Regions from separate parts of the Janthinobacterium darwini genome, predicted to be linked through region 2. Evidence: predicted binding sites of a transcription regulator. Region 2 holds the regulator's gene; the other holds the start of a gene.
What was found. The regulator FNR, encoded in region 2, switches genes on or off when oxygen is low (the NO sensors DNR and NnrR bind a similar motif). The targets are predictions, from matches to a motif close to TTGATNNNNATCAA.
Positions count from the first base shown of each region.

Region 1: the regulator FNR is predicted to act here: its motif matches at 2,092-2,105, upstream of ACQ4WZ_RS14780 (DUF3079 domain-containing protein).

Region 1 covers NZ_JBNYXX010000001.1:3,206,102-3,210,482, reverse strand. Annotated here, with positions in the region: gene ACQ4WZ_RS14795 (hypothetical protein) at 1-154, opposite strand, end outside; gene ACQ4WZ_RS14790 (hypothetical protein) at 377-1,123, opposite strand; gene ACQ4WZ_RS14785 (GNAT family N-acetyltransferase) at 1,428-1,835, shown strand; gene ACQ4WZ_RS14780 (DUF3079 domain-containing protein) at 2,191-2,388, shown strand; gene ACQ4WZ_RS14775 (prolyl-tRNA synthetase associated domain-containing protein) at 2,457-2,951, shown strand; gene ACQ4WZ_RS14770 (MFS transporter) at 2,964-4,109, opposite strand; gene ACQ4WZ_RS14765 (TetR/AcrR family transcriptional regulator) at 4,367-4,381, shown strand, end outside.
Region 2 covers NZ_JBNYXX010000004.1:348,053-352,433, reverse strand. Annotated here, with positions in the region: gene ccoG (cytochrome c oxidase accessory protein CcoG) at 1-1,167, shown strand, start outside; gene ACQ4WZ_RS22865 (FixH family protein) at 1,222-1,746, shown strand; gene fnr (fumarate/nitrate reduction transcriptional regulator Fnr) at 1,750-2,508, opposite strand; gene ACQ4WZ_RS22855 (response regulator) at 2,748-4,381, shown strand, end outside.

The DNA.
Region 1 (4,381 bases), on a different contig from region 2:
CTGCATCCCTTATCTCAAACAATCCATGGATGTCGCCTCTAGTCCGATCTTTGTCAAGGGTGGTAGCGAGTGCCGATGAAGTACCCGCAACAAGAAAAAAGGAGCCAGCAAGGGCGGCGTACAGGCGTTTATTCAATCGTAACGGTAGCAACATATTTACAATCCTTACCAAGTTTTCTCTTTATCAGACAAGTTTCAGCGTGCCTGCTGCGTGACCTGAGCACCCCGGTCTTAATGGGTGTTAATTGTGGGAATGCGCCTTGTCTATGGCACGGCTGGCACCGCACGACGCGCCAGCCCCTGCCCGCATGACGGAAGCGCTTATTGCGCCATGATCTGGCATGTGCGCGTTGGCGTGTTCCACGCCATGACAAAGTCAGGCTTCTTCATTCCGTCTGAATACGAATTGTTGGCGGCTAATGCCTTGTGTGACAAAGTCTGCATCCGGCGGTATCGTTTCCCAGAAAAATACATGTTTGAAAATTGGGATTTTGTTGAATTTTCGCGAACGAAATATCCATCTGTTTTTCGTAAAATCGCTGTAGCGGTCCCCTTTGAACTGCTGGTGTACAGCCGTGAAAGGAAGCAGTCTTTCCGCAATGTCCGGGAAAGAATAATCTGGATGGTCGTCTTTTATTTTTTCAAAAATGTCAAACTGATCTCTGCAGATGACTTGAATGGCCGTTTCCGGGAAACGATAGCGCGGCGACCACAGGACATTCCAGCCTGATTCTATTTCATTGATGAAATTTACCAAGCGAGGCGTCATGATATAGGCGTCAGACTCGATATGGATTATTTTATCCACGCCTAATTCATTGGCCACCTTGACCGAGTGGAGAAAACTGCGCCACCAGCCAGGGTAGTCAGCTCCGCTTTGTCGTCCAAGATTGTTATCGAAGCGAATGATGAGATTTTTTTCTGTATTTGAAGCCAGCGGAGCGCTATGGGAAATTGTATTGATGATTTCGGCGGGTGGAAGAAATGGCGAGCCATCGTCAATCATTATTTTTTTTATTGCATTGATTGGTATGTCTTCGTAATAATCGAGCCACCGTTGATACCGGCTTTCCCATGATGGGGCATCTTTTATAAAGCTGGTGCAGAATATAATGGCTTTCATTTGCTAAGCACATTCCTTGTGGCTAAAAAATACGGGTTATTCATGATCTAATCACTAAATTTTTGAACTATTTTAACAGATTGGGGGCGCTTGAATAAGCGTGGCGGCATGCCGGCGATGTGGTCGTTGGCAGCATCGAGCCTCTGGCGCCTCTCGCTCTCGACGCTGGCGCTCAAGCATCGGCGCCAGGGACCCGACTTTTCACTTATGTCGTATCGTCCACATTCCTGGACCATCGCTGCCTGGTTATACTATTTGCATAGAAGAGATTTCGCATGGGCGATATCCTTGCACCCGTGAACCGATGAAAAATATCACTGTCGAATATCGTCATAACTTTCCTCTTGATCCGTTGGATGTTGTTCGTGTCTTCGATCATTCCGGCATCAAGCGGCCCACCAGCGAGCTCCCGAGAATCGCGCGCATGTTTGCCGCGCCTTGCCTCTTGCTGTCGGCATGGGTGGATGGCGAGCTCGTGGGGCTGGCCCGGTCGCTGACCGACTATGCGTATTGCTGTTATCTCTCGGACCTGGCGGTAGAAAAGCAATACCAGGGCCTGGGTATCGGCAAAGAGCTGGTCAAGCGCACCCAGGCAGTCATCGGCGACGAAGTGTCCCTGATATTGCTCTCCGCTCCCGATGCCATGTCCTACTATCCGACGCTTGGTTTTGAAGCTGCCGGCAATGCATACGTTATTCGGCGCAAACATTGAGTGAGCGCTTTCAGGCACTTTTGCGCCCCCAAGAAACGCCTCTACGCCTTCGCCGAAACGCTGGCACAAGACCCCGCTCGCCTCGCCAAGACGCTAGCCCAGACCCCACTTGGGCCTGTAAGGCAGCCACGGCCTGTTCGCCTCCGACCTGTGGCGGGAAAGCATCAAAGCGGGACACTGATGGCAGTGTCAATGTCGCGCGTATCGTGCTGGCAGGGTACTGCGCTTTGCCGCCACACCACCCATCTGCGCAGAATTGATTCCGGACAAGTTTCCCACCGAAATGCATTTGACCGGCGTCTGCGCCTGGCCTAGAGTCAACAGTAAGACCTCAACCGACTCCGTCGCCCCTCCCATGGCCAAGCCTTTTCCCTTGAACCCCAAGAACCCCGAACGCATCTGCTGGGGCTGCGACAAGTATTGTCCGCCGGACGCCATGCGCTGCGGCAATGGTTCCGAGCGCACGCAGCATCCGATCGAGCTGTTTGGAGAAGGCTGGAATGACTGGGGGCTGGCGGCGGCCGACAGGGAAGAGGCTGAGAAAACACCTTGACGGTGACAGCCAGCTAACGAAGCAGCGACCCGCTACAATTGCTCATCGCGCCGAGTTGAGGAAGCACAATGCATGAAACCCTTTCCCGCTGGCTGGCAAGCAACGCCGGTGATGACACTTTGGTCGAGCACCCGGCCGTGCACACCATCGATGAAGCTCTGATTCACGTGCCGGCCATGCCGGGCCTGATGGTGAAAAACCTGTTCGTACGCGACGAGAAGGGCCGCCGGCATTTGCTCGTCATCGTTCCCTTCGACAAGCGCATCGACTTGGCTGCGCTGGGGCGCTTGCTGCCGGCCAGCAAGCTGAGCATGGCCTCGCCCCAGCGCCTGCTGCAGCACCTGGGCATCACGCCCGGATCCGTCAGCCTGTTTGCCCTGCTACACGACAGCGCGCAGGCGGTGGAATTGGTGCTGGACCAGGCCGTGTGGGAAGCTGAATTTGTGCAAGCCCATCCGCTGCGCAACACGGCCACGGTGGCGCTGTCGCACGCCGCCCTGGTCAGTTTCCTCACGCATACAGGCCATGTGCCCCGCATCGTGACGGTGCCGGCGGCTGATTAAACGGCAGCTATTTCAATGCCCGGCGGCGGGTGCGTTACCGCTGCGCCGTCCCGGTCGGAAGCCATGTTTGCAGGCCGACCAGGCGAGCACGAAAGCCAGCACGAGCAAGGAAAGCATGGCCCATGGGAAGGCGCCCGCGCCCCAGGTTTCCAGCAGGGCGCCGCCCACCACGCCCGCAGCCGCAATCGCTCCATTCCACGCCACCACCTTCATCGACAAGGCCACGTCGGCGCCGCTGCCGGCCGTGTCGGCCAGCGCCGTTTGCAACAGCGTTGCCGCGCCGCCAAAGCTCAGGCCCCAGACGGCCATGCCGGCATAGATGACCGCAGGCATGTGCGAGGCCAGGCCCAGCACGAGGGCAGTTGTGGCGAACATGGCCAGGCTGGACAGCACGGTGGCGCGCAAGTGGCGTTCAACCAGCCTGCCCGTGATCCAGATGCCAGCCATGGCGGCGGCGCCGAAGACGAGCAAGACCAAGTCGATGCGGCCCGTCAATCCGGCAGGCGCCACGAACGGGGCGATGTAGGTGTAGAGAATGTTGTGCGCCAGCATCCAGGCAATGACGACGGCCAGCACGGGACGCACGCCGGGCGTCGTGAAGACGCGGCGCAGGGGCAGGCGCTCATGGACGGACTGGCCGGGGTAGTCCGGCACCTTCGCCAGCACCCAGGCGATGAGGATCAATGTCAGTGCGGAAATGATCCAGAATGCGGCGCGCCAGCCGACTAGCGAACCGAGCAAGGTGCCCAACGGCACGCCCAGGGATAGGGCGACGGGTGCGCCCACCATGGCCAGCGCCAGGGCGCGGCCTTGCTGCTGCGGCGCCACCATGCGCCGCGCATAGCCGGCCAGCAAGCTCCACGCCAGCCCGGCTGCCATGCCGGCAAAGAAGCGGGCCGCCAGTGTCAGCCAGTAGTGGGATGACAGGGCCGTGACGGTATTGAACACGAGAAAGCCGATGACGGTGAGCAGCAGCACCTTGCGGCGTCGCCAGCCGCGCGTGGCGATGGTAAGCGGAATGGCTGCCAGCAAGGAACCGAGGGCATAGGCCGTGACCATTTGCCCGGCCATCGCGGCGCTGATGCCGAGTCCCGCACTGATCTGCGGCAGCAAGCCGGCGGGCAAGGTTTCCGTGACGATGCAGATAAAACCCGTCATTGCGAGGGCCAGGAGGCCCGAGACGGGGAGGCGGACGGCCAGCGCTGGGCTGGGTCCGGTGGTGAGCGTGACGTGATGCAAAGCTGAATATCCTTGGAAGTGTGACGAGTCGGCCAGGCGCAGGAGTGCCCCTGAGCGTCGCTGTGGTATATATGTATCGATCGGTATAAATATAGGCGATGGGGCGCAGCGTTGTCAACGACTTTTGTATCGAGTAGTATGTAAGTAGCTTTTAAGTAGATGAGAAGGAGCGATGGATGGCGCAAATGGGA
Region 2 (4,381 bases):
GATTTCATCTATCTGGCGGCCCTGCTGATCATCTGTGCGTATTTGTTGTTCCTCGTCACGGCCATCGCCGGGCGGGTGTGGTGCGGGTTCTCTTGCCCGCAAACGGTATACACGGAAATCTTCCTGTGGGTCGAACGCCGCATCGAGGGCACGCGCAGCGCGCGCATGGCCCTCGACAAGCAGGGACCCTCCGTGCGCAAGGCTTTCAAGAAAACGGCCAAGCACCTGGCATGGGGCGCCATCGCCCTGTGGACGGGCTTTACCTTTGTCGGCTATTTCACGCCGATCAAGGAACTGGCGCGCGAGGTGACCACCCTCAATTTCGGTCCCTGGGAATGGTTCTGGGTCTTGTTCTACAGCCTGGCAACCTACGGCAACGCAGGCTGGCTGCGCGAGCAGGTGTGCAAATACATGTGCCCCTACGCGCGCTTCCAGAGCGCCATGTTCGACCAGGACACCCTGATCATCACTTACGATGCCAAGCGCGGCGAACCGCGTGGCGCCATCAGCAAGAAGGCCGGCAACAACGACAAGCTGGGCGACTGCATCGACTGCACCCTGTGCGTACAAGTGTGTCCGACCGGCATCGATATCCGCAACGGCCTGCAGTATGAATGCATCGGCTGCGCCGCCTGCGTCGACGCCTGCAACAGCGTGATGGACAAGGTCGACCGGCCGCGGGGACTGGTACGCTACAGTACCGACCATGCGATGGAAAACAACTTCAGTTCGAAGCAGATCCGCCAGCGCGCCATGCGCCCGCGCGTGCTGATCTACACTTCCATCCTGGCCCTGATCATCATCGCCGTGTGTACTTCGCTGGCCCTGCGCACGCCCCTGAAAATGGACGTGATCCGCGACCGCGGTTCGATGGGACGCGAAGTGGAAGACGGCATGATCGAAAACGTTTACCGCTTGCAGATCATGAACACCTCGGAGCAAACCCAGCATTTTAAAATCAGCGCTTCCGGCTTGCCGGGCCTGACCTTGCTGACGCGCGAAGAAGTGACCTTGCAGCCGACGGAAACGCTGGGCTGGCCGATCCGCCTGCGCGTGCCGCACGGCGTGGGCGAGAAGGGCTCGAACAAGATTGCGATCGAATTGCACTCGCTGGACGACCCATCGTTGCATGTGCGTGAAAGCGCGGTATTCATCGTACCGCGCTAATGTAGGAAGGCCAGTCCCCGGATGGGGATTGGCCGATTAAACAGGAGAAATATCATGTCCGACAGTCTCAAGCTGCAAGCCCCCGTTGCCCCGTGGTACAAGCATCGCTGGCCATGGCTGCTGATGATCGGTCCCGGCCTGTCCGTGGTCGTCGGCAGCTTCATGGGCTATATCGCGTTTACGCAGCCTGATGCGCTGGTGGTGGGCGATTACTACAAGCAGGGAAAGGCGATCAACCAGGACTTGCGGCGCGATACTGTCGCCAGCGACCTGGCGATGGATACCAGCCTGTCGTATGACGTGGCGTCAGCGCGCCTCAGTGGTTCCGTGCACAGCTTCGGCAAGGCTTACCAGGGTCCGCTGCAGCTGCATCTGGCGCATGCGACCTTGCCGGAAAAAGATATCAAGCTGCTGGTGCAGCCCGATGCGGCCGGCAACTTCTCGGTAGCGCTGCCGATGCTCGAGCGCAGCCGCTGGCAAGTGCTGGTGGAAAACGACAAACGCGAGTGGCGCCTGTCCGGCATCTGGACCTGGCCGCTGCAGCGCAGCATCGCGCTGCACGCGGATGAAGAGCTGTAAGACTTACTTGCAGACGTCCGTACCGGCCGTAATGGCCTTCAACTTGGCCGGCTGCAAGATCTCGATCTCGCGGTTGGAGACGCGCAGCCAGCCTTCCTTCTTGAATTTGGACAATAAGCGGCTGACGCTTTCGATGGTCAGGCCCAGGTAGTTGCCGATTTCCTCGCGCGACATGCGCAGCTGGAAATTGCTGCCCGAATAGCCGCGCGCCTCATAGCGCGAGGCCAGGTTGACGATGAAGGCGGCAAAGCGCTGCGTCGCCTGCATATTGCCCAGCAACAGCATGACGCTTTGCTCGCGCGTGATTTCCTGGCTCATCATCCGGTGGAAATGGCGCAGCAGGGTAGGCATACTGCCCAGCAATTGTTCCAGGCTGGAAAACGGGATTTCACACACTTCGCTATCTTCCAGCGCTACCGCATTACAGTGGTGGCGGTCGGCGCTGATGGCGTCCATGCCCAGCAGTTCTCCTGCCATCTGGAAGCCCGTCACCTGCTCTTCGCCACCCGGATTGATCTGGTACGTCTTGAAGTGCCCCAGGCGGATCGCGTACAGGTTCTGGAACGAGTCGCCGATGCGGAACAGCGAGGCGCCGCGCACGATCTTGCGGCGGCGGCCGATGATCTGATCCAGCCTGTCCATGTCGCCCACATCGAGGCCCATCGGCAGGCACAATTGATGCATGCTGCAGGTCGAGCATCGCGCACGCAACGCTTCCACGGTCACTGTGGGCAAGGTGGGAGTGAGGAGCGCTTCAGTCATGTCGGTACCTTTTAGAAAATGCAATACCGAGTTTACTGCATACACGGTTGCCGTGTGCCAATTTCACCCCAATTGCGCTGAATAAACGACGTTCTGACTTTAATTATATGGCAACATCGTCAAAAGCCCTTGCAGCGAGGGCAATTTGCGCGGCACCGCTTGCCAAGTTGATGTATTGATAGGAAAATTCCTGACAGCATTATCTGCCGCCTGTGCCGCCCGGTACTGAAAAGGAAATCATGAAGCCTCTCGGCATCAAAGCAAAAGTCGCCTTGGCCACCAGCCTGACCTCGATCGCCATGATCGCACTGGTCACCATGATCCAGTTGCAGCACATGCGCGCTGACTTCACGCGAGTACTGCTGAGCCAGCAATCTGCCCTGATCACCCGCACCGCCGCCGAGCTCGACGACAAGCTGGGCATGCTGCTGCAAATCGTCACCCTGACGGCCAGGCAGCAGCCGCCGGAATTGATCGCCCAACCCGCCAAGCTGCGCGAATACTATTCGCGCCGCTCGATGCTGGTGCTGTTCGACGACGTGCTGGTGCTCGATGCGCAAGGCGCCATCGTGGCCGACATGCCGCTGGTCACGGGCCGCGCCGGCATCAATGTTGCCGAGCGCGAGTATTTCCAGACCGTCCTGCGCACACGCCAGCCCATGATCACCGAGCCGATGCTGGGCAAATCGAGCGGCATGCCCATCGTGCAGATGGTGGCGCCCGTGCTCACCGCCGATGGCCAGGTGGCCGGTGTGGTGATCGGCGTGCTGCGCCTGTACAAGGACAACCTGCTGGGGCGCCTGCGCTCGGAAAAGATCGGCAAGAGCGGCTATTACTTCATTCTCACGCGCGGCGCCGTGCCGCGCTACGTGCTGCACCCCGATACCAGCCGTTTGCTGCAGCCGCGCCAGCCGAACGCCAACCTGACGACCACCCAGATGCTGAAGGACGATGGCGAAGGCAGCATGGTCAGCACCAACAGCCGCGGCATCACGGCCGTCAACAGCTTCAAGCGCCTGAAATCGGTGAACTGGCTGCTGGCCGCCTCGCTACCCATCGAGGACGCCTTCGAACCGTTTGATGGCGTGCTGTACCGGCTGGTGCTGTGGAGCATCCTCGCTTCGCTGCTGGCCGCTTTTGTTCTGGGCTGGGTTACCGTGCGCCTGCTGTCGCCGCTGGTGCGCCTGCGCGATACCCTGCTGGCCCTGCGCACCAGCGGCAGCCGCTTCACGCCCGTGCCAGTGCAGCAGCGCGACGAGATCGGCGAACTGACGGAGGCGTTCAACGGCCTGATGTGCGAACGCGACCGCCTGCAGCAGGAACTCGAATCGCGCGCGGCGGAACTGGAACTGGAGCGCGACCGGGCCGAGGCGGCCAACCGGGCGAAGAGCGACTTCGTGGCCAACATGAGCCATGAAATCCGCACGCCCCTCAATGCCGTGCTGGGCATGGTCTATTTGCTGGGCAATACCAGGCTCGACACGGAACAGCGCAAGTATCTGACCATGGTGCGCGTGGCGGGCCAGTCGCTGCTGGGCATCCTCAACGACGTGCTCGATTATTCGAAGATCGAAGCGCGCCGCATGGAATTGTCGCCCGTCGAGTTCGACCTTGACGAAGTCATGAATACCCTGGCCACGACGATGACGATGAATGCGGGCGAGAAGGAGCTGGAACTGGCCATCGCTGTCGAGCCCGACGTGCCGCGGCGCCTCGTGGGCGACGCCCAGCGCCTGCAGCAAATCCTCGTCAACCTGGCCGGCAATGCCATCAAGTTCACCGAGAGCGGCGAAGTGGTGGTGGCCGTCAGCCTGGCCGAGAGAGAAAACGGGTGCGCCTGGCTGCGCTTCGAAGTGCGCGACACGGGTATCGG